One region of the Streptomyces sp. NPDC047315 genome, then DNA from elsewhere that is predicted to be linked to it. Evidence: predicted binding sites of a transcription regulator. Region 1 holds the regulator's gene; each other region holds the start of a gene.

Region 1 (7,304 bases):
AACAGGCAGTCCGCCTGGGCCTCTCCGGCCATGCCGGCTCCTCCTCGGTGGTCGTCGCTGGTGTGCTGCGCCCGCCATCGTATCCGTCACCTGCGCGGGGTGGCCGTGACGGTCTCGGTGACGGTGACCGTCACGGTGGGGCGGGCCCGGTCGTCCCCGGCGGGCCGTCGGGTGGCGGCGTCGCGGGTGGGGGTGCGGGAGGGGCCGCCCGCGCAGTTGCCGAGGTAGCGCGCCTCGAAGACGAGCTGCCCGTCGACCCGGGCGTCGAGGTCGCCGCGCACGCACGCGCCGGCGATCTCGTCCGTCACCTTGCCCTTGAGGGCGATGGCCTGCCCCTTGCGGGTCTTGCCCTCGCAGGCGACGGTCGCGGGCTCGGTGACCCCGCCCGGCGGCGCCTTGGTGGCGCCGTCGCCCCGTACGTCCTCCTCGCCGTTCTTCGCCTCGGCCGCCCGCTCGACCGTGGCGGTGCAGTTGAACCAGCGCACGTCGAAGCCGATCCGCTCCAGCGTGTTCGTCGCGGTCTGGTCGGTCGTCAGCGAGACGGAGTTGGCGGAGAGTTCGTGCGCGGTCGGCTCGCACGCCGTCAGCACCACCAACGCCGCACCGATCAATCCGGCCGTGGCGGCCTGCACCGTCGTCCTGCGTCTCATACCCGGCATGCTCGGAAGAGTGGCACCGCGGAGCGGTGAGCAAAAGGGTGGTTGCGGCCAGAAACCACCCGTTCGGAGTACACCCTCCCCAGAATGCGCCCCTCCCCGTGCGCCCCGAGGAGCGCCCCCACGTCGCCGCCGCGTCCCTGCGAGCGCACTGCCCTGTGGGACCCGTCTGTGGTTTGTCTCGCCCCTAAAAACCCCTGCCCCAGCCTGCACTTAAGTGACGGGGGCAGCGAAACAGGTGGCGCTGGGGGTCCCCCCATGCCCACTGGGCATAGGGGGCGGAACTGCGCGAACAAACAACCACGGTCTGCAGAGACCAAACCTGCCCGCAGGGCTACGGCGGGTGAGTCCAGGGGCGCGCGGCGCTGCGCGACAAACCACAGACGGGTCGCACAGGGCAGCGCGCTCGCGGGGCGCCGCAGGGGCGTTAGGACCAGCGGCCCGTGCGGGTCAGGAGGAGCGCCGTCGCCGCCGTACCCGCCGTCGACGTGCGCAGCACGCTCCGGCCCAGCCGGTACGGCCGCGCCCCCACCGCCTCGAACGCCGCCAACTCCTCCGGCGACACCCCGCCCTCCGGGCCGACCACCACCACGATGGAGCCCCCCGCCGGCAGCTCCGCCGTCGCCAACGGCTGCGCGCCCTCCTCGTGGAGGACCGCAGCGAAGTCGGCGTCCGCCAGCAGCGCCGCCACCTGCTTGGTGGTGGCCGCCTCCGCGACCTCGGGGAACCGCAGCCGGCGCGACTGCTTGCCCGCCTCGCGGGCCGTGGCGCGCCACTTCGCCAGCGACTTCGCCGCCCGCTCGCCCCGCCACTGGGTGATGCACCGCGCCGCGGCCCACGGCACGACCGCGTCCACGCCGGTCTCCGTCATGGTCTCGACGGCGAGTTCGCCCCGGTCGCCCTTGGGCAGGGCCTGGACGACGGTGATGCGGGGCGCGGGCACGGGCTCCTCGGGGAAGGCGACCGGCTCCACCACGAGCCGGTCCTTGCCCTCGGTGCGCAGCACGACCCCGGCCGCCCCCCGGCCGCGGCCGTCGGTGAGGACGACCTGCTCGCCGGCCGTCAGTCGCTTCACGGAGACGGCGTGCCGGCCCTCGGGCCCGTCGAGCGTGAGGACTTCGCCGGGCCCGACGCCTTCGAGGGAGTCGACGACGAAGACGGGCGCGGTCACCGGGACTCCCCCGGGCCGGCGAAGCGCTCGACGGCTTCGGTGGCCTCGGCGACGAGGGTGTCGACGAGTTCGGCCGCGGGCAGCGCGCGGGCCAGCCGGTGGCCCTGGCCGGCCCACAGCGCCATGCCCTGGGCGTCCCCCGCCGCTGCTGCGGCCTTGCGCACGGGCGCGGTCAGGTGGTTCACCTCGGGGTACGCGGAGGGCGCGTACGGGCCGTGTTCGCGCAGGAAGCGGTTGACGAGCCCGCGGGCCGGCCGCCCGGTGAAGGCCCGGGTGAGTTCGGTCCGGGCGAACAGCGGGTTGGTCAGGGCCTGCTTGTGCAGCGGGTGCGCACCGGACTCGGGGCAGGCCAGGAACGCGGTGCCGAGCTGCGCCGCGCACGCCCCCGCGGCGAGCACGGCCGCGATCTGGCTGCCGCGCATCAGCCCGCCGGCCGCGATGAGGGGCAGGTCCACGGCCGAGCGCACCAGCGCGAGCAGGGCCAGCAGCCCGACGGCGCTGCCGTCGGCCGCCGGGTCGTCCCGGTGGGTGCCCTGGTGCCCGCCGGCCTCGATCCCCTGGACGCAGAGCGCGTCCGCACCGGCGCGGGCGGCGGCCTGCGCCTCGTCGGGCGTGGTGACGGTGACGACGGTGTACGTGCCCACCTCGCGGAAGGAGGCGAGGACTTCGGGGGTGGGGCAGCCGAAGGTGAAGGAGACCACCGGCACCGGGTCGTCCCGCAGGATCGCCAACTTGGCCTCGTAGCCGTCGTCCCAGCCGGTCTCCGGGTCGCCGAGCTCGCTCTCGTACCAGGTGGCCTCGCCGGCGAGCTGCTGTCGGTAGACCTCGACGGCGCTGGGGTCGGCGGCCCGGGTCTGCGGCATGAAGAGGTTCACGCCGAAGGGCCGGGAGGTCAGCGCCCGGATCTCCTTGACCTCCTGGTACATGCCGCCGGTGGTCTTGTAGCCGGCCGCGAGGAAGCCGAGCCCGCCCGCCTCGGACACGGCCGCCGCGAGCCGGGGCCCGGAGGCGCCGCCGGCCATCGGGGCCTGCACCAGGGGGTGGCGGCAGAGTTCGGAGGGGGTTCTCGGGGTGGAGGGCGCGGAGGACATGCCTGCATCGTGCCACCGCGGGCCGGCCCGCCACGAATCGACCCCGCTGCGGTGTTTGCCCCCGGCCCTTCAGGGCGTCCGCACGCGTCCGCGCGCGGTGTTGCGCGTACGTCCCGGGGCACCGCCGACCGGCGCGTCACGCCGGTCGGCCCACCGGGCCGTCACCTGCCGTTGAAGGCGTCCTTCAGACGGGAGAACAGCCCCTGCTGGCCCGGCTGGAACTGCCCCTGGGGCCGCTCCTCGCCGCGCAGCTTCGCCAGCTCCCGCAGCAGCCGTTCCTGCTCGGGTTCGAGCTTGCTGGGCGTGGTGACCTCGACGTGCACGATGAGGTCGCCGCGTCCGCCGCCCCGCAGGTGCGTGACGCCGCGGCCGTGCAGCGGGATCGACTGGCCGGACTGGGTGCCCGGCCGGATGTCGACATCCTCCATGCCGTCCAGGGTCTCCAACGGCACCTTCGTGCCGAGCGCGCCCGCCGTCATGGGGATGGTCACGGTGCAGTGCAGGTCGTCGCCCCGGCGCTGGAACACCGAGTGCGGCAGCTCGTGGATCTCGACGTACAGATCGCCCGCGGGTCCGCCGCCGGGGCCGACCTCGCCCTCGCCGGCGAGCTGGATCCGGGTGCCGTTGTCGACACCGGCGGGGATCTTCACCGTCAGGGTCCGCCGCGAACGGATCCGGCCGTCGCCCGCGCACTCCGGGCAGGGGGTGGGGACCACGGTCCCGAAGCCCTGGCACTGCGGGCAGGGCCGGGAGGTCATGACCTGGCCCAGGAAGGAGCGGGTGACCTGGGAGACCTCGCCACGGCCGCGGCACATGTCGCAGGTCTGCGCGGACGTGCCGGGCGCGGCGCCCTCGCCGGAGCAGGTGGTGCACACCACGGCGGTGTCGACCTGGATGTCCTTCGTCGTGCCGAAGGCGGCCTCGTTGAGCTCGACCTCCAGCCGGATCATGGCGTCCTGGCCGCGCCGGGTGCGCGAGCGCGGCCCGCGCTGGGAGGCCGTGCCGAAGAAGGCGTCCATGATGTCCGAGAAGTTCCCGAAGCCGCCCGCGCCGAAGCCGCCCGCGCCACCGGCGCCGCCGGCCTGGGACAGCGGGTCGCCGCCGAGGTCGTAGACCTGCTTCTTCTGCGGGTCCGACAACACCTCGTAAGCGGCGTTGATCTCCTTGAACCGCTCCTGGGTCTTCGGGTCCGGATTCACGTCCGGGTGCAGTTCGCGGGCGAGGCGGCGGAACGCCTTCTTGATCTCGTCCTGCGACGCGTCGCGGCGTACGCCGAGTACGGCGTAGTAGTCCGTGGCCACTTACGACTCCGCCAGGATCTGTCCGACGTAACGTGCCACTGCGCGTACCGCTCCCATCGTTCCGGGGTAGTCCATGCGGGTCGGTCCGACCACGCCGAGTTTGGCAACTGCCTCGCCGCCCGAACCGTAACCGACGGATACGACGGACGTTGCGTTGAGGCCCTCGTGGGCGTTCTCGTGACCGATGCGTACGGTCATGCCCATCCCGCCCGACTCCGTGGCCTCGCCGAGCAACTTGAGCAGCACCACGTGCTCCTCAAGGGCTTCGAGCACCGGCCGGATGGTGAGCGGGAAGTCGTGTCCGAAGCGGGTGAGATTGGCGGTGCCGCCGATCACCAGCCGTTCCTCGGTCTCCTCGACGAGGGTTTCGAGGAGGGTGGAGAGCACGGTGGCGACCGTGCCCTGGTCGTCCGGTTCGTCGAACGAGTCCGGGAGGTCCTGCACCAGCTGCGGGATGTCCGCGAACCGGCGGCCCACCACCCGGCTGTTCAGCCGGGCCCGCAGATCGGCGACGGACGCCTCGCCGAAGGGCGCGGGGCAGTCGATGACCCGCTGCTCGACGCGGCCGGTGTCCGTGATGAGCACGAGCATCAGCCGGGCCGGCGCCAGAGACAGCAGCTCCACGTGCCGGACCGTGGAACGGTTCAGCGAGGGGTACTGCACGACGGCGACCTGCCGGGTCAGCTGCGCCAGCAGCCGCACCGTGCGCCCGACGACGTCGTCGAGGTCGACGGCGCCCTCCAGGAAGCCCTGGATGGCGCGCCGCTCGGCGGCCGACAGCGGCTTGACCCCGGCGAGCCGGTCGACGAAGAGGCGGTACCCCTTGTCGGTGGGGATGCGCCCGGCGCTGGTGTGCGGCTGGACGATGAAGCCCTCGTCCTCCAGCACGGCCATGTCGTTGCGCACCGTGGCCGGGGAGACGCCGAGCTGGTGCCGCTCGGTGAGGGCCTTGGAGCCCACGGGCTCCTCGGTGCCCACGTAGTCCTGGACGATGGCGCGCAGGACCTTGAGTCTGCGTTCGCTCAGCATCGCGCGCACCTCCAGCTGGTGTCTCTAGGTCGTGCCTCGGTGACCGCCTGGCACTCCCCGGGTCCGAGTGCCAAGTTTTTCCCGTGCCAGTGTACGGCCGCCGGGTACGGCCGTAGCAAGGGCGACCGATCACGCTACCGTGCCCCGCCTCCGTTCTGGTCGGTTCCCGGCCGGTCCTGGCCACGAGGGCACTGGCAGTAGCGTCGCCGTATGAACGTCACTTGGGAAGACCTCGGCTGGGAGCGGCTGGCCGAAGGGGTGGGTCGACGCCGGCTGCCGGGGTGGGACGCCACCTGCGGGCTGGTCGTGGGGCGGGACGGCGCACTGCTGTACGACACCGGGTCCTCGCTCCGCGAGGGCGCCGAGCTGCGCGCCCAGGTCGAGGCGCTGCTGTCGGGCCGCAGGGTGACGCACATCGCACTCGGCCACCCCCACTTCGATCACGTGATGGGAACCGCGGCCTTCGCGGGCGCGGAGGTGTTCGGCGCGGTCGGCGTGGACGCGCTGCTGCGGCGGGAGGCGGAGGTGCTGTGCTCGGACGCGGTGCGCCACGGGATGCCGGCCCACGAGGCGGCTGCCGCGGCCGAGGTGCTGGTGGCGCCGACGCACCTGGTCTCCGGGGAGCGGACGTTGGACCTCGGCGGGCGGCAGGTGCTGTTGGCGAACGTCGGCCCCGGGCACACCGGCCACGACCTGGCCGTGCTGGTGCCGGGCGAGCCCGAGGTGGTGTTCTGCGGCGATCTGGTGGAGGAGTCGGGCGAGCCGCAGGCGGGGCCGGACGCGATCGGGGCGCGCTGGCCGGCCGCGCTGGACCGCTTGTTGGCGCTCGGCGGCGCGGACGCGGCGTACGTGCCGGGGCACGGCGCGGTGGTGGACGCGGCGTTCGTACGGGCCCAGCGGGCCGCGCTGGCGGAGCGGTTCGGGGTGTCGTAGCGTCGGGCGAATGCGCAGCTACAGCCCTGATCTGACACCTCCTTGGAAGAAGAAGCCGGCGCCGGCGCCGGAGGTGGCGGCGGATCCCGCGGACCCCGACCTGGTGGTGGAGGAGGTCGGCACGGGCTTCTGCGGTGCGGTGGTGCGCTGCGAGGCGGGGACGGTGACTCTGGAGGACCGTTTCGGCAAGCACCGGGTGTTCCCCATGGAGCCGCGCGGCTTCCTGCTGGACGGGCAGGTGGTCACGCTGGTGCGGCCGGGGGCCGGCGCTCCGGCGCGCCCCGCGCGTACGGCGTCGGGCTCGGTGGCGGTCCCGGGGGCGCGGGCCCGGGTGGCGCGGGCCGGCCGGATCTACGTGGAGGGCCGGCACGACGCCGAGCTGGTGGAGCGGGTGTGGGGCGACGACCTGCGGATCGAGGGGGTCGTCGTGGAGTACCTGGAGGGCATCGACGACCTGCCGGCGATCGTGGCCGAATTCCGCCCGGCGCCGGACGCCCGGCTCGGGGTCCTCGTCGACCACCTGGTGCCCGGCTCGAAGGAGTCCCGGATCGCGGCCTCGGTGACCGATCCGCACGTGCTGGTGGTGGGACACCCGTACGTGGACGTGTGGGGCGCGGTGAAGCCGTCGGCGCTCGGCATCCCCGGCTGGCCGTCGGTGCCGCGTGGGCAGGACTGGAAGACCGGCGTGTGCCGGGCCCTCGGCTGGCCGGAGAACACCGGAGCCGCCTGGCAGCACATCCTGTCCCGGGTGCACTCCTACAAGGACCTGGAGCCGGAGCTGCTGGGCCGGGTGGAGGAACTGATCGACTTCGTCACGGGCGAGTGACCCGCCCTGGTCCGCGCCCGTAGGGCCCCGCGTGCCCGTCTGCACCCAGCCCGCGCTCAAGGACGGGGAAGCGAAACAGGGGCGCGGGGAACTGCGCGACAAGCCACAGACGGCCCGCGGAGACCCACGCTCCCGCAGGGAAACGGCGGCTACAAGGTTCGGTCGATCAGTCGACGAGGTCGCGCACGACGCCGTCGGCCAGCAGCCGCCCGCGCAGGGTGAGGACCGCGCGCCCCTCCTCGTACGGCCCGGGCTCCAGCAGACCGTCGGCGAGCGCCTGCCGCGCCGCGTCGAGTC
Region 2 (7,304 bases), on a different contig from region 1:
TCTGCGAGCAGCTCGGCTGGCGCATCCCGGACCAGATCGTCGTCCCCGTCGCCTCCGGCTCCCAGCTCACCAAGATCGACAAGGGGCTCCAGGAGCTGATCAAGCTGGGCCTGGTCGAGGACCGCCCGTACCGGATCATCGCCGCGCAGGCCGAGGGCTGCTCCCCGGTGTCCGCCGCGTTCAAGGCGGGTCACGACGTCGTGCGGCCGGTCAAGCCCGACACCATCGTGAAGTCGCTCGCCATCGGCAACCCGGCCGACGGGCCCTACGTCCTGGACATCGCCCGGCGCACCGGGGGCGTGGTCGAGGACGTCACCGACGAGCAGGTCGTCGAGGCGATCAAGCTGCTCGCCCGCACGGAGGGGATCTTCGCGGAGACCGCGGGCGGCGTGACCGTCGGCGTCACGAAGAAGTTGCTGGAGTCGGGCGTCCTGGACCCGTCGCTCACCACCGTGGTCCTCAACACCGGCGACGGGCTCAAGACGCTGGACGCGGTCGCCGAGACCACCGGTCCGTCGGCGACGATCCGGCCGAGCCTGGACGCGTTCCGCGCCGCCGGCCTGGCTAGCTGACCCCAGGTCCCGGCAGCCCCGTCCCGGCAGCCCCTCCGTTCCCTACGACCGCCCCGTACCGCCCCGTACCGGCTTCGTACCGGCCCCGAAAGAGGCACCCATGAGCGTCAACGTCCGCATCCCGACCATCCTGCGCACCTACACCGGCGGTCAGGCCGAGGTGCCCGCCGAGGGCGCGACCCTCGCCGAGGTCATCGCCGACCTGGAGAAGAACCACACGGGGATCGCCGCCCGCGTCCTGGACGACCAGGGCAAGCTGCGCCGCTTCGTCAACGTGTACGTCAACGACGACGACGTCCGCTTCGAGCAGGGCCTGGAGACCGCGACGCCGGACGGCGCCGGCATCTCGATCATCCCCGCGGTCGCCGGCGGCTGAGCCCCGGGCTCCGGCCCGGCGCGGGTGATGCCGGCCGGCGCGGCCGGCATCACCCAGAGTCAGCCGCATTACCCGCCGCATTACCCTGAGTCAGCTGCATTGCCCCCTCCGTGAGACATCCGGAGGGGGCAATTCTGCATGGTTGAGCACGCTACAGTTGGGGAACGCCCCTTCGCCGACCGCTCTCGCCCACGTATCGAATTGCGCCCGGGCTCGATAAGAAGCAGCCAATGTGTGGCGTACTTGTGTCGCTTAAGTTCCTTTTGTCCGGCCTGGTTTGCCCCGGAATTGCGGTAATCCAACCTAATTACCCGATCGTAGGTTCCAGGAATTCTCGTCCGATTGACCTGTTGCAGAGGGCAGTTGGGCAGATACATTCAGCCGCGGTCGACGCGTTCCGGCGCACTCCAGTGAGCGGGTAGGGGTCTGACCCGGGTCCGCGAGGTGCGGTCCTGTGCAAGGGCCAGTAATAGGGGAGTTGGGCATGGCTCAGGGCACCGTCAAGTGGTTCAACGCGGAGAAGGGGTACGGCTTCATCGCGGTCGACGGTGGTGCGGACGTATTCGTCCACTACAGCGCGATCCAGATGGACGGCTACCGCACCCTGGAGGAGGGTCAGCGGGTCGAATTCGAGATCTCGCAGGGGCAGAAGGGCCCGCAGGCCGACATGGTGAAGATTTCGGCCTGAGTCCCGCTCCGGCGTACTCACGCACTTGAAGGGCCTCGCACCCCGGTTGGGGTGCGAGGCCCTTCTGTGTGCTGCCCGGCCCGCTTCTTGCGCGCACCCGGCCTGCGTTTGCCCGACCTGCCGGATCGTCCCCTGGGTGCCCCGTCGGGTATCCCGCGGTGTTCCTCGGCCGGCCCCGCGTCCCGCGCTCCTTCCAGCGCGGCCGGTTCCCTCCGTCGCGGGGGTCGGGGGAGGGTCGGACGCTTGCACTCTCGGGTGGCGAGTGCTAATCATTGGCGTTAGCACTCTCCGGGTGAGAGTGACAACGAAGGGCCGGGTCGGTGAGGCCCGCTCGCCGTGTGGCGCATGGAGCCACTGGTGCGGGCAGGCCGTCCGTCGCGGGCGCCAGCGCGGTCCGTAGAGCTTCCCACCCAGTCCGTGGAGGACACTTCACATGGCAAAGATCATCGCGTTCGACGAGGAGGCACGGCGCGGTCTCGAGCGCGGGATGAACCAGCTCGCTGACGCCGTCAAGGTCACCCTTGGCCCCAAGGGTCGCAACGTCGTCCTTGAGAAGAAGTGGGGCGCCCCCACGATCACCAACGATGGCGTGTCCATCGCCAAGGAGATCGAGCTCGAGGACCCGTACGAGAAGATCGGCGCCGAGCTGGTCAAGGAAGTCGCCAAGAAGACGGACGACGTCGCCGGCGACGGTACGACCACCGCCACGGTTCTGGCCCAGGCCCTGGTCCGCGAGGGGCTGCGCAACGTCGCGGCCGGCGCCAACCCGATGGCCCTCAAGCGCGGCATCGAGAAGGCCGTCGAGGCCGTCTCCGCCGCCCTGCTTGAGCAGGCCAAGGACGTGGAGACCAAGGAGCAGATCGCCTCCACCGCCTCCATCTCCGCCGCCGACACCCAGATCGGCGAGCTGATCGCCGAGGCCATGGACAAGGTCGGCAAGGAAGGCGTCATCACGGTCGAGGAGTCCCAGACCTTCGGTCTGGAGCTGGAGCTCACCGAGGGCATGCGCTTCGACAAGGGCTACATCTCGGCGTACTTCGCGACCGACATGGAGCGCATGGAGGCCGTCCTCGACGACCCCTACATCCTCGTCGTCAACTCCAAGATCTCCTCGGTCAAGGACCTGCTCCCGCTCCTGGAGAAGGTCATGCAGTCCGGCAAGGCGCTGCTGATCATCGCCGAGGACGTCGAGGCCGAGGCCCTGTCCACGCTGATCGTCAACAAGATCCGCGGCACCTTCAAGTCCGTCGCCGTCAAGGCTCCGGGCTTCGGCGACCGCCGCAAGGCGATGCTGAACGACATCGCCATCCTCACCGGCGGCACGGTCATCTCCGAGGAGGTCGGCCTCAAGCTGGAGAACGCGGGCCTCGACCTGCTCGGTCGCGCCCGCAAGGTCGTCATCACCAAGGACGAGACGACCATCGTCGACGGCGCCGGTGACAGCGACCAGGTCGCCGGTCGGGTCAACCAGATCCGCGCCGAGATCGAGAACTCCGACTCGGACTACGACCGCGAGAAGCTCCAGGAGCGCCTCGCGAAGCTGGCCGGCGGCGTGGCCGTCATCAAGGCCGGCGCCGCGACCGAGGTGGAGCTCAAGGAGCGCAAGCACCGCATCGAGGACGCCGTTCGCAACGCGAAGGCCGCAGTCGAGGAGGGCATCGTCGCCGGTGGTGGCGTTGCGCTGCTGCAGGCGTCCGCCGTCTTCGACAAGCTGGAGCTCGACGGCGACGAGGCCACCGGTGCCAACGCCGTCAAGCTGGCCCTGGAGGCCCCGCTCAAGCAGATCGCCGTCAACGGCGGTCTTGAGGGCGGCGTCGTGGTCGAGAAGGTGCGCAACCTGACCCCGGGTCACGGTCTGAACGCCGCGACCGGCGAGTACGTCGACATGATCGCCGAGGGCATCCTCGACCCGGCGAAGGTCACGCGTTCCGCGCTGCAGAACGCCGCGTCGATCGCCGCGCTGTTCCTGACCACCGAGGCCGTCATCGCCGACAAGCCGGAGAAGGCCGCTGCGGCTGCTCCGGGCGGCATGCCGGGCGGTGACATGGACTTCTGATCCCGGGGGAAGCATCTCCAGGATCGGCAGGGCCGGTTACGTACGAAGGGCGGCACCCCACTCCCAGGGGGTGCCGCCCTTCGGCGTGCCCGGCCTTTTCGCGTGCCTGGTCTTTCCGCCCGCTCGACGTTTCCGCGTGCTTGGCGTTTCCGTATCCCCTGGTCCTTCGCCCTCCCGGTGCTTCGCTTCCCGTCGCTTCGCTCACGGCCCTTTGATGACCCGGAGTCGGCCCCTGACGCGGACCCCGAGTCGAGCCCGAGTCGAGCCCTGAGGTCGGCCCTTATTCGCCCCTGAGTCGTATGAAATTGCAGGGGCGGTGGAGGGGGCGGCGAAGCGGCTGATAATCGACCCCTGAGGATGGCGGAATTCAACTGCGCCCGCAGAATGATCCGGAAGTCGGGGAGATAAGACCGCAGGCTTACTCGGCTACCGCTCGCCGGGTGATTCGCAAAGGGGTCCCGTCGGGCCAAGGTCGTAGGTGTCCAGATAGCCGAGCGGGAGGACCCTTCCGTGTTGGTACGACGCCTTGTTCCCGTGCTCGCGGCAGGTCTCGCGGCGAGTGCGCTCGCGGTCCTGACCCCCGCGGTAGCGGTGGCGGCACCGCAGTCACGCCCGCCGTCGCAGGCCGCTTCGCCGTCGGGCCTCGCGTGGCAGCGGTGCGGAGCTGACACCCCCGCGGACTTCGAGTGCACCACGGTCAAGGTGCCGTTGGACTACCGGGCGCCGGGCGGCAAGAAGATTGACGTCGCCGTCTCCCGGATCAGGACCGCGGACCCGGCCAAGCGGCGTGGCGTGCTGCTCTTCAATCCCGGTGGTCCCGGCGGCCCGGGCCTCGGCATGCCGCCGGAGTTCCGCGACGCCCTGCCGCGCTCCGTGCTGGACCGCTTCGACCTCGTCGGCTTCGACCCCCGGGGCGTGGGCGAGAGCACCCCGCTCGCCTGCGGGCTCTCCGACGAGGAGAAGCTGTGGCCGCGGCCTTACGTCCCGGGCGCCTTCGCGGTCGACGTGGCCCGCGCCCGTGGCACCGCGGACAAGTGCAGGGCTGAGCACGGCGCCGATCTGAAGCACTTCACGACGCGCAACACGGCGCGGGACATGGACGCGATCCGGGCCGCGCTCGGCGAGCCCAAGCTGTCGTACGTCGGCTACTCCTACGGCACGTATCTGGGCGCGGTGTACGCGCAGTTGTTCCCCCAGCGGGCGGACCGGATCGTGCTGGACAGCGCCGTCGATCCCGCGCTGGCCTGGCGCGAGACGTTCCGTCACTGGGGCCCCGACGCGGAGAAGGCGTTCGAGCGGTGGACGCGGTGGGCGGCCGGGCGTCATGCGCAGTACGGGCTCGGGGCGACGCCGCGTGCGGTCTCCAAGACGTTCTGGGACCTGGTCGCCCAGGCCGACCGGACCCCCGTCACCGTCGGCAGCCGCAAGGTGTCCGGCGTCGAGATACGCGACGAGATGCGTCCCTCCGTCTACGAGGTCCGGCACGCCAGCGAGTTGGTCGCGATGCTGAAGGAGGCGGCTGCCGGGAAGCCGGTGCCGGACGTGCCGGCGGATCCGCCCATGAGTGACAACGAAGCGTCCTTGCAGTTCGCGATCGTGTGCGGCGACGTTTCGTGGCCGAAGGACCCGCGGACCTACCGCAAGGACGCGCTGCGGGACGGCGCCCGCTTCCCGCTGTACGGGGACTTCGCCTCCCACATCAACCCGTGCGCGTTCTGGGACCGCCCGGCCGAGCGCGTCACCGTCGTGGACAACCGCGTCCCGGCCCTGATCGTGCAGAACGAGTGGGACTCGCAGACCCCGCTGGCGACGGCGCGGGGCATGCAACGGGCGATGAAGGGGGCGCGGATGGTCACGGTCGACGAGGGCGAGGGCCACGGCGTGTACCTCTTCGGCAGCGCCTGCGCCAGCGACGTGACGTCGGAGTACCTGGCCACGGGGCGGCTCCCGGCGAAGGACGTGACGTGCCGGGCCGAGCCGGGTGCCCGGCGCGCGGCTCCGGTGGACCTGCCGAAGGTGGGGGTGCTCATAGGCGCGGGCGCGGCTCGCTGAGCCGACCGTGCCCGCTGGACCGCGACCGTCGGGCCGTGACTGCCGGGCCGCGCCCAGCGGGCCGACCGCCCGGGCCGGCTACCCCCGGCCGGCTGGCCCTCTCAGGGCCCGGCTGGCTCCCCGGCCCGGCTGACCCTCGGCTGGATCGCTCCCTTGATCGCCGGGCCGGCGTGACTGACCGGCCCGGTCCCGGGGCGGCCGTACGATCCCCGTCCCTCGTACGGCCGTCCCACCCTCGACTGCCGGCCGCCCTCCTCCGGTTGGCCGGTGTCCCAGCGCGCCCCGGACCGACCGCCGGTGCGCGCCACGAGACGAACGGAAGGAACGACCTTCGTGCAAGCCAGAAGACTGGTCCCCGTGCTTGCGGTGGGCGTGCTCGCGCCGCTGGCCCCCGCGGTGGCCGTGGCCGCGCCCGTACCCCCGGCCGCATCCGCCGCGTTGGCCCCGGCCGGCGGTGCTCAGCAGCCGGTGTGGCAGCAGTGCGCCACCGACCCCGCGCCCGACTACCGGTGCGCCACGATCAAGGTGCCGTTGGACTACGGGGCGCCGGGCGGCAAGCAGATCGACGTCGCGATCTCCCGGTTGAGCGCAGCGGACCCGGCCAAGCGGCGCGGGGTGCTGCTGTTCAACCCCGGCGGCCCCGGTGGCAACGGCCTCGACATGCCCCTGATGATGCGGGAGTTGCTGCCGCAGTCCGTCAAGGACCGGTACGACCTGATCGGTTTCGATCCCCGCGGCGTCGGGCAGAGCGCCCCCGTGCGCTGTGGGCTGACCGATGAAGACCTTGATCTGGAACGCCCCTTCAAGGAGCGGACGTTCGCCCGGGACACCGCGCTCGCGCGCTCCTTCGCGGACAAGTGCCGGGCCAAGCACGGCGCCGACCTGAAGCACATCACCACCCGCAACACCGCGCGGGACATGGACGCGATCCGCACGGCGCTCGGCGAGAAGAAGATCAACTTCTTCGGCTACTCCTACGGCACGTATCTGGGCGCGGTCTACACCCAGCTGTTCCCGCACCGCGCCGACCGCTTCGTGCTGGACAGCGCGGTGGACCCCAAGCGGGCCTGGCGGGCGGACTTCCGGCTCTGGGCGCCGGAGACGGAGAAGGCGTTCGAGCGGTGGACGCGGTGGGCCGCCGGGCGCCATGCGCAGCACGGCCTGGGTTCGACGCCGCGTGCGGTCTCCAAGACGTTCTGGGACCTGGTCGCCCGGGCGAACCGCGCCCCCATCAAGGTCGGTACGACTCCCCTGGACGGCGACGACATCCGGGCCAGGATGCGCGCCGGCTTCTTCCAGCCGAGCGTGGCGACGGAGAGCGTGCAGATCCTGCGGGACGCCGTGGCCGGGAAGCCCACCCCGGAGCTGCCCGGCATGCAGTTGGACGAAGGGTTCGCCTCCGCGCTGTGGGCCGTGAGCTGCGGCGACGCCCCGTGGCCGAAGGACCCGCGGACGTACCGCAAGGACGCCCGGCGGGACGCCGCCCGCTTCCCGCTGTACGGGGACTTCGCCTCCCACATCAACCCGTGCGCGTTCTGGGACGACAACGTCGAGCCCGCC
Region 3 (7,304 bases), on a different contig from region 1:
AAGCTCGGTCTGCTCCTCCTCCTCGTCGCCGGCCTCGAACTCGGCTGGGTCCTCGTCGGCACCGCCCTCGTCGCGCTCGACGACATCGTGGACGCCTTCACCGTCGTCTTCGCCGCCTTCCTGACCTTCCTCGGCGCGCTCGCCCTCGTCCCCTCCGCCGTCTTCCTCGTGCGCGGGGTCCGCGACGACCGGGCCGTACGCGCCGAGCTGAAGGACCTGGCCGCCCAGCACCGCGACCCGATCGGCGACGCCCGCTTCAGCCGCGCCGCGATCACCGTGTGCTGGCTGCTGGTCTCCCTCGCGCTCGTCACCGCCGGCGTGCTGATCTGCGCGTCCGCCTCCACCTCCGGCGGCGGTGGCGGCTACCTGTCCAGCTACTCCACGACGAACAGCCGGTTCGCGTACACCTTCGGCGCCGGCGCCGCCCTCGTCGTACCGGGCCTGCTGGGGGTCGCGAAGGCGATCGCGCACCACGCCTGGGCGGCGCGCCTGCTCGACCCCGTGCCCGCGGCCCGCGCCCGCGGCGGGGCGCACCGCTGACCCCCGCCAGACCTCTTCAGACCTCCGCCGGCCGCCCGATCAGCACGGTCGGCGCACCGGCGACCCTCGTCAGGAACACCGTCGCCGCGTTCGGCCCCTGCGGCTTGACCTTCCGCCGCAGCTCCTCGGGCTCGACGGCCGACCCCCGCTTCTTCACCGTCAGCACCCCGACCCCGCGCTCGCGCAGCAGCGCCTTCAGCTTCTTCAGGTTGAACGGCAGCACGTCGGTGATCTCGTACGCGGTGGCGTACGGCAGCGCCCGCAGCCCGTCCGCGGTGACGTACGCGATGGTCTCGTCCACCAGCCCGCCGCCCGGCAGCTCCGCCGCGACCTCGGCGACGAGATGGGCGCGGACCACGGCGCCGTCTGGCTCGTACAGATAGCGGCCCACGGGCCGTACGGGCGGATTCGGCAGTCCGCGCCCGGCCAGGGTGCACGGGTCGGCGCCCGACCCCGTCAGCAGCGTCGCGGACACACCGCGGCCACCGGGCGTGCCGAACCACAGCACGGCCTCCTTCACGTCCCCCTCGTACGAGATCCACTCCGCCGCGAAGTCGGCCGGCACCAGCTCGTGCGGGATCCCGGGCGCGATCTTGAGCGCGGCGTACGGCCGGCGCCGGGCCGCGTCGAGCGCCCAGGACAGCGGCGGGGAGTACGCCTCCGGGTCGAAGACCCGGCCGCGTCCGCCCCTGCGCGCCGGGTCGACGAAGACGGCGTCGTACCCGGAGACGTCCACCTCGGTGACGTCCGCGCACCGCACCTCGACCAGGTCGTCCAGGCCCAGCGCGGCGGCGTTCGCACGGACGGTCGCGGCGGTCAGCGGGTCGCGGTCGACCGCGAGCACCCGGATGCCCGCGCGGGCGAGCGCGATCGCGTCGCCGCCGATCCCGCTGCACAGGTCCGCGACGCTGCGCACCCCGAGCGCGGCGAGCCGGGCGGCCCGGTACGCGGCGACGGGCCCGCGGGTGGCCTGCTCCACGCCGTTCGCCGTGAAGTACATGCGGTACGCGTCCTCCGCGCCGAACTTGGCCACCGCCCGCTGCCGCAACCGCGCCTGCCCCAACGCGGCCGAGACCAGCGCGGCCGGATGGTCCCGACGCAGCCGGGTCGCGATCGCCAGCTCCTGGGACGGGTCGTGCTCGCGCAACGCGTCGAGCAGGGCGCGCCCCTCGTCGGAGAGCAGCGCGCCAAGGGGCTCGGGGAGGGGTTCGGGACGGAGCTCGGGGAGGTCGTTCACCTGGCCCATTGTGGGCCAGGAGGGTCACGGTCCGTCCGCGACGGCGGTGTCGTCCGGGTCCTGCGGAGCCGTGCTGCCAGGATTCAGCGCCATGCGACTAGTACGACAAATGCAACAAGTAAGACAAATTAATCGGTCCGGAGCGCCGCCGGGCGGGCGGCGTCGGGCGCGGCGCAGAGGCCGTCGGGCCGGCGCGGTCGCCGCTGTCGTCCTGGTGGGCCTGCTCGGCTCCGCGTGCGGCCTCCAGGCGCCGGGCGAGGGCGGCGACGGCACGGTCCCGCACTCCGGCCAGCAGGCCGAGGCGTCCCAGATCGAGAAGGCGGAGCGGGCCGCGGAACAGGCCGGCCCGGCCGGATCGCTCGCCGCGTACGTGGAACGGGTCAAGCGGAACCAGAAGGCGCGGGCGGTCGCGGCCCAGAAGTGGGGCCTGGCCAAGACCCCGCTGCCCGCGCCGCAGCCGCCCGCGTCGAAGCCGTTCATCACCACCCGCAAGGGCTTCGAGGTCGAAGGCGGCGCGTCCCTGCCGCCGGTCTTCACGACCGTGCCGGTGAAGGAGAAGGTCGTCTTCCTGACGATCGACGACGGCGTGGAGAAGGACCCCGACTTCCTGCGGATGATGGACGAACTCCAGATCCCCTACAGCGCCTTCCTCAGCGACTACGTGATCGACGACGACTACGGCTACTTCAAGCGGATGCGCGACCAGGGTGCCGCCCTGCACAACCACACCCTGAACCACCGCTACATGCCCGGGCTCTCCTACGACGCCCAGGAGCAGGAGATCTGCGGCCAGCAGGAGAAGCTGGAGAAGCTCTACGGCAAGCGCCCGCCGCTCTTCCGTCCGCCGTACGGCAACTACAACGGCGACACCCTGCGCGCCGCGCAGTCCTGCGGCGTCAAGGCCGTGCCGCTGTGGGCGGCGGAGGCGTTCCCGGACCACATGGAGTGGCGGGAGTGGGACCGTGACCTCCACCCGGGGGACATCATCCTGACCCACTTCCGCGGCGCGGACGACTGGAAGGGATCCATGACCGACATGGTCCGCCAGGTCATGAAGGTGGTCACGGACAAGGGATACGCAGTCGCGCGCCTTGAGGACTACGTGTGAGCCAGGCCGCGTGCGAGCCCACGGCGGCCCGGACGGTGACGGGCGCGGCCATCACGGGCGCGGGTTGGCGCACGGCGGCGGGCGCGGTCGCGGCCGTCGTGCTCGGCTGCGGCGGCTGCTCCTCGCCGTCCGTGGACCCGGCGGTCTCCGTCGACCCCATCGAGCGCCTGGGGCGCCGGGCCGTCCAACCCGAGGCGTCGGCCGGCGGGGGCGCGGCGGGGCCCGAGGGAGCGCAGGCGGGGGAGCGACGCGCCCCGGCGCGTACGCCGTCCGTCGACCCGGTGATGTCGAAGCACTCCCCGGCGCCCTCCCCGACACGTTCCGCGACGCCCTCCCTGACGGACCCTGCGGCGCACTCCCCGCCGCACCCCGCGACGCGCTCCGCGACCTCCGGCCGTGCCGCGCGCCCTTCCCGTACGCCCGCCCTGCGCGCCCCGGTGCTGGCCGAGTCCGCCACCCGGCTGCTGGACCGGATCCACGGTCCGCAGCGACCTCCGAAGACCCCCGGATCCCCGCCGGAACGGCACGCCCCGCGCTGACGCCGGACCCCTGCCGGGACCCGTCGGGTACGAGCCGTTCCGACCCGCCACGTACGAGCTGATTGGCACTCCGCTTGACCGAGTGCTAATCGCGGTCATAGTCTCGCCTCTGGCACTCCCCGCAGGAGAGTGCCAACACAGCGACGGGCAGGTCCGGCACCCGCGACGACGGATCGACCTGGTCGCCACCTCAGACAGTTAACCCCGTGAGATCTCCGAAGGGGGAGGTCGGATCGTGACGACCGCCAGCTCCAAGGTTGCCATCAAGCCGCTCGAGGACCGCATCGTGGTCCAGCCGCTCGACGCCGAGCAGACCACGGCTTCTGGCCTGGTCATCCCGGACACTGCGAAGGAGAAGCCCCAGGAGGGCGTCGTCCTCGCCGTGGGCCCGGGCCGCTTCGAGAACGGCGAGCGCCTGCCGCTCGACGTGAAGACCGGCGACGTCGTGCTTTACAGCAAGTACGGTGGCACCGAGGTGAAGTACAACGGCGAGGAGTACCTCGTCCTCTCGGCCCGCGACGTTCTCGCCATCATCGAGAAGTAAGTCGAGAAGTAAGTCGAGCCCAGTCCGGGAAGCGAGGGTTCCCCGGGGCGAGCCACGGCCCGCCGCGACGGAACCCGAGCAATCCGCGCACCGCTTGTCTTGATCCGCGCCCCTGGCACCCACTGGCGACTCACGTCCGGGCGCTGGGGGCGCGGTTCTCATTCAGACGCATTTCAGAAGAGGACAGTAACGCTCCCATGGCGAAGATCCTGAAGTTCGACGAGGACGCCCGTCGCGCCCTTGAGCGCGGCGTCAACAAGCTGGCCGACACCGTCAAGGTGACCATCGGCCCCCGTGGCCGCAACGTCGTCATCGACAAGAAGTTCGGCGCCCCCACCATCACCAACGACGGCGTCACCATCGCCCGCGAGGTCGAGATCGAGGACCCGTACGAGAACCTGGGCGCCCAGCTGGTGAAGGAGGTGGCGACCAAGACCAACGACATCGCTGGTGACGGCACCACCACCGCCACCGTCCTGGCCCAGGCGCTGGTCCGCGAGGGTCTGCGCAACGTCGCCGCCGGCGCCTCCCCGGCCTCCCTGAAGAAGGGCATCGACGCCGCCGTCAAGGCCGTCTCCGACGACCTGCTGGCCACCGCCCGTCCCATCGAGGACAAGTCCGACATCGCCGCGGTCGCCGCGCTCTCCGCTCAGGACCAGCAGGTCGGCGAGCTGATCGGCGAGGCCATGGACAAGGTCGGCAAGGACGGCGTGATCACCGTCGAGGAGTCCAACACCTTCGGCCTGGAGCTGGACTTCACCGAGGGCATGGCCTTCGACAAGGGCTACCTGTCCCCGTACATGGTCACCGACCAGGAGCGCATGGAGGCCGTCCTCGACGACCCCTACATCCTGATCAACCAGGGCAAGATCGGCTCCATCCAGGACCTGCTGCCGCTGCTGGAGAAGGTCATCCAGGCGGGTGGCTCCAAGCCGCTGCTGATCATCGCCGAGGATGTCGAGGGCGAGGCGCTCTCCACCCTCGTCGTGAACAAGATCCGCGGCACGTTCAACGCCGTGGCCGTCAAGGCGCCCGGCTTCGGCGACCGCCGCAAGGCGATGCTCCAGGACATGGCCACCCTCACCGGTGCCACCGTCGTCGCCGAAGAGGTCGGCCTCAAGCTCGACCAGGCCGGTCTGGACGTGCTGGGCACCGCCCGCCGCGTCACGATCACCAAGGACGACACGACCATCGTCGACGGCGGCGGCAACGCCGAGGACGTCGCGGGCCGCGTCGCCCAGATCAAGTCCGAGATCGAGGCCACGGACTCCGACTGGGACCGCGAGAAGCTCCAGGAGCGCCTGGCGAAGCTGGCCGGCGGCGTGTGCGTGATCCGCGTCGGCGCCGCCACCGAGGTGGAGCTCAAGGAGAAGAAGCACCGTCTGGAGGACGCCATCTCCGCGACCCGCGCCGCGGTCGAGGAGGGCATCGTCTCCGGTGGTGGCTCCGCGCTCGTCCACGCCGCGAAGGTGCTCGACGGCAACCTCGGCAAGGAGGGCGACGAGGCCACCGGCGTCTCCGTCGTCCGCCGCGCCGCGGTCGAGCCGCTGCGCTGGATCGCCGAGAACGCCGGCCTGGAGGGCTACGTCATCACCTCCAAGGTCGCCGAGCTCGACAAGGGCCAGGGCTTCAACGCCGCGACCGGCGAGTACGGCGACCTGGTGAAGGCCGGCGTCATCGACCCGGTCAAGGTCACCCGCTCCGCCCTGGAGAACGCCGCGTCCATCGCCTCCCTGCTGCTCACGACCGAGACCCTGGTCGTCGAGAAGAAGGAAGAGGAGCCCGCGGACGCCGGTCACGGCGGCCACGGCCACTCCCACTGACGCTCGCCCCAGGCGAACGAGCCCGGTGCCCCCGTCGCGGGGGCACCGGGCTCCGCCGTTGCACCCCGTCGCCCTCCCCGCAGCGGGCCCGCCGGCTCACGCCCAGCGCCGTAGGTCCCCCGCGGTGACCGGCTCCACGAACGGCAGCCCCCGCCCGTACCGCTCCAACTCGTCCAGCGCACAGTCCGCCAACCGGTGCAGCTCCGTGCCGAGCGAGCCGGCGACGTGCGGGGTCAGCAGCACGTTCGGCAGCGTGTACAGGGGCGAGTCGACGGCCGGCACCTCCGGGTCCGTCACGTCCAGCACCGCGTACAACCTCCCCGCCACCAACTCCCGCACCAGCGCGTCCTGGTCGACCAGCGAGCCCCGCGCGGTGTTCACCAGCGTCGCACCGTCCGGCAACAGCGCCAGCCGCCGCGCGTCGAACATCCGCCGCGTCGCGGGCAGCTCCGGCGCGTGCACCGACACGACGTCGCTCCGCCGGCACAACTCGTCCAGCTCGACCGGCACCACCCCCAGCGCCGCCGCCTCCGCTTCGCCCACGTACGGGTCGTACAACAGCACGGCCACGTCGAAGGGGCGCAGCAGCTCGATCACCCGCCGACCGACGCGGGACGCCCCGACGACGCCGACGGTGCGCCGGTAGTTCCCCGCGTCCGCCAACTCGACCCGCCAGTCGTGCCGGGTGCGCAACCGCTCGTGGAGGCGCGCCGACGGCAGGACCCGCTTGCCCGCGAAGAGGATCGCGGCGAGTGCGTACTCCGCGACCGGGAGCGCATTGGCCGCAGCCGCGGACGAGACGGCGAGGCCGCGTTCCCAACAGGCCGCGGTGACGTGGCCCTTCACCGACCCGGCCGCGTGGACCACCGCGCGCAGCCGGGGCGCCTCGGCCAGCACCTCGGCGCTCAGCACGGGCGTCCCCCAGCAGGTGAGGAGCACCTCCGCCGAAGCGAGCGCCGCCCGGACCCGGGGCGGGGGAGCGACCAGGTCGTGGGCGATCACGTCGGGATCGGTGTGCGCCAGGGCGGTGAGCCGTCGAAGGTGCCGCTCGGTGAACAGCTGCTCGGCGATCCCGGGCCCCATGGCCAACAGCACCTCGGGCCGCCGCACCCGACCTGCGCCCCCACCGTCGCCGGCCCCTCCGCCCTCGGCCCCTCCGGCCGCGCTGCTGGTCGCGCTGCTGGCCGCGCCGTCGGTCGGGTCCTGCGCCGGGACGCCTTCGGGGGACTGCCGCTTCGTCATCACCCGGTGCTCATACCCGCGTTCACGCTCGCGTTCCTGCCCGCACCCGCGCTTGCGTCCATACGCCTCCCCTCCTGCTGTTCCTACTGCGGTCCGTACTTCCTTCCGGTCTTCGACGTGACGCCGCCCAGCAGCCCGCGCGGGGTCACCTTCACCACTCCCATCAGCGCCTTGTAACGGGGGTCGGGGATCGAGACCGCCTTGCCGCGCGCCAGATCGGCGAGGGCCGTCTCCACCACCTTGTCCGCGTCGAGCCACATCCAGCCGGGGA

What was found. The regulator HrcA, encoded in region 1, represses chaperone genes, less so after heat shock. The targets are predictions, from matches to a motif close to TTNGCACTCNGNNNNNCNGAGTGCNAA.
Region 2: groL (chaperonin GroEL) is a predicted target of HrcA. The motif match lies at 1,915-1,941, and genes of this name have one in related genera.
Region 3: groES (co-chaperone GroES) is a predicted target of HrcA. The motif match lies at 3,487-3,513, and genes of this name have one in related genera.

What each region holds. Positions count from the first base shown of each region.
Region 1 covers NZ_JBEYTZ010000004.1:94,104-101,407, forward strand. Annotated here, with positions in the region: gene ABZ842_RS05515 (histidine triad nucleotide-binding protein) at 1-32, opposite strand, end outside; gene ABZ842_RS05520 (hypothetical protein) at 87-650, opposite strand; gene ABZ842_RS05525 (16S rRNA (uracil(1498)-N(3))-methyltransferase) at 1,084-1,827, opposite strand; gene ABZ842_RS05530 (nitronate monooxygenase) at 1,824-2,918, opposite strand; gene dnaJ (molecular chaperone DnaJ) at 3,080-4,219, opposite strand; gene hrcA (heat-inducible transcriptional repressor HrcA) at 4,220-5,248, opposite strand; gene ABZ842_RS05545 (MBL fold metallo-hydrolase) at 5,459-6,181, shown strand; gene ABZ842_RS05550 (DUF3097 domain-containing protein) at 6,192-7,007, shown strand; gene hemW (radical SAM family heme chaperone HemW) at 7,174-7,304, opposite strand, start outside.
Region 2 covers NZ_JBEYTZ010000010.1:163,205-170,508, forward strand. Annotated here, with positions in the region: gene thrC (threonine synthase) at 1-572, shown strand, start outside; gene ABZ842_RS14330 (MoaD/ThiS family protein) at 673-948, shown strand; gene ABZ842_RS14335 (cold-shock protein) at 1,433-1,636, shown strand; gene groL (chaperonin GroEL) at 2,070-3,692, shown strand; gene ABZ842_RS14345 (alpha/beta hydrolase) at 4,203-5,744, shown strand; gene ABZ842_RS14350 (alpha/beta fold hydrolase) at 6,078-7,304, shown strand, end outside.
Region 3 covers NZ_JBEYTZ010000002.1:68,693-75,996, reverse strand. Annotated here, with positions in the region: gene ABZ842_RS02155 (hypothetical protein) at 1-540, shown strand, start outside; gene ABZ842_RS02150 (class I SAM-dependent methyltransferase) at 557-1,777, opposite strand; gene ABZ842_RS02145 (polysaccharide deacetylase family protein) at 1,887-2,885, shown strand; gene ABZ842_RS02140 (hypothetical protein) at 2,882-3,424, shown strand; gene groES (co-chaperone GroES) at 3,660-3,968, shown strand; gene groL (chaperonin GroEL) at 4,166-5,791, shown strand; gene ABZ842_RS02125 (hydroxyacid dehydrogenase) at 5,888-6,874, opposite strand; gene ABZ842_RS02120 (SDR family oxidoreductase) at 7,117-7,304, opposite strand, start outside.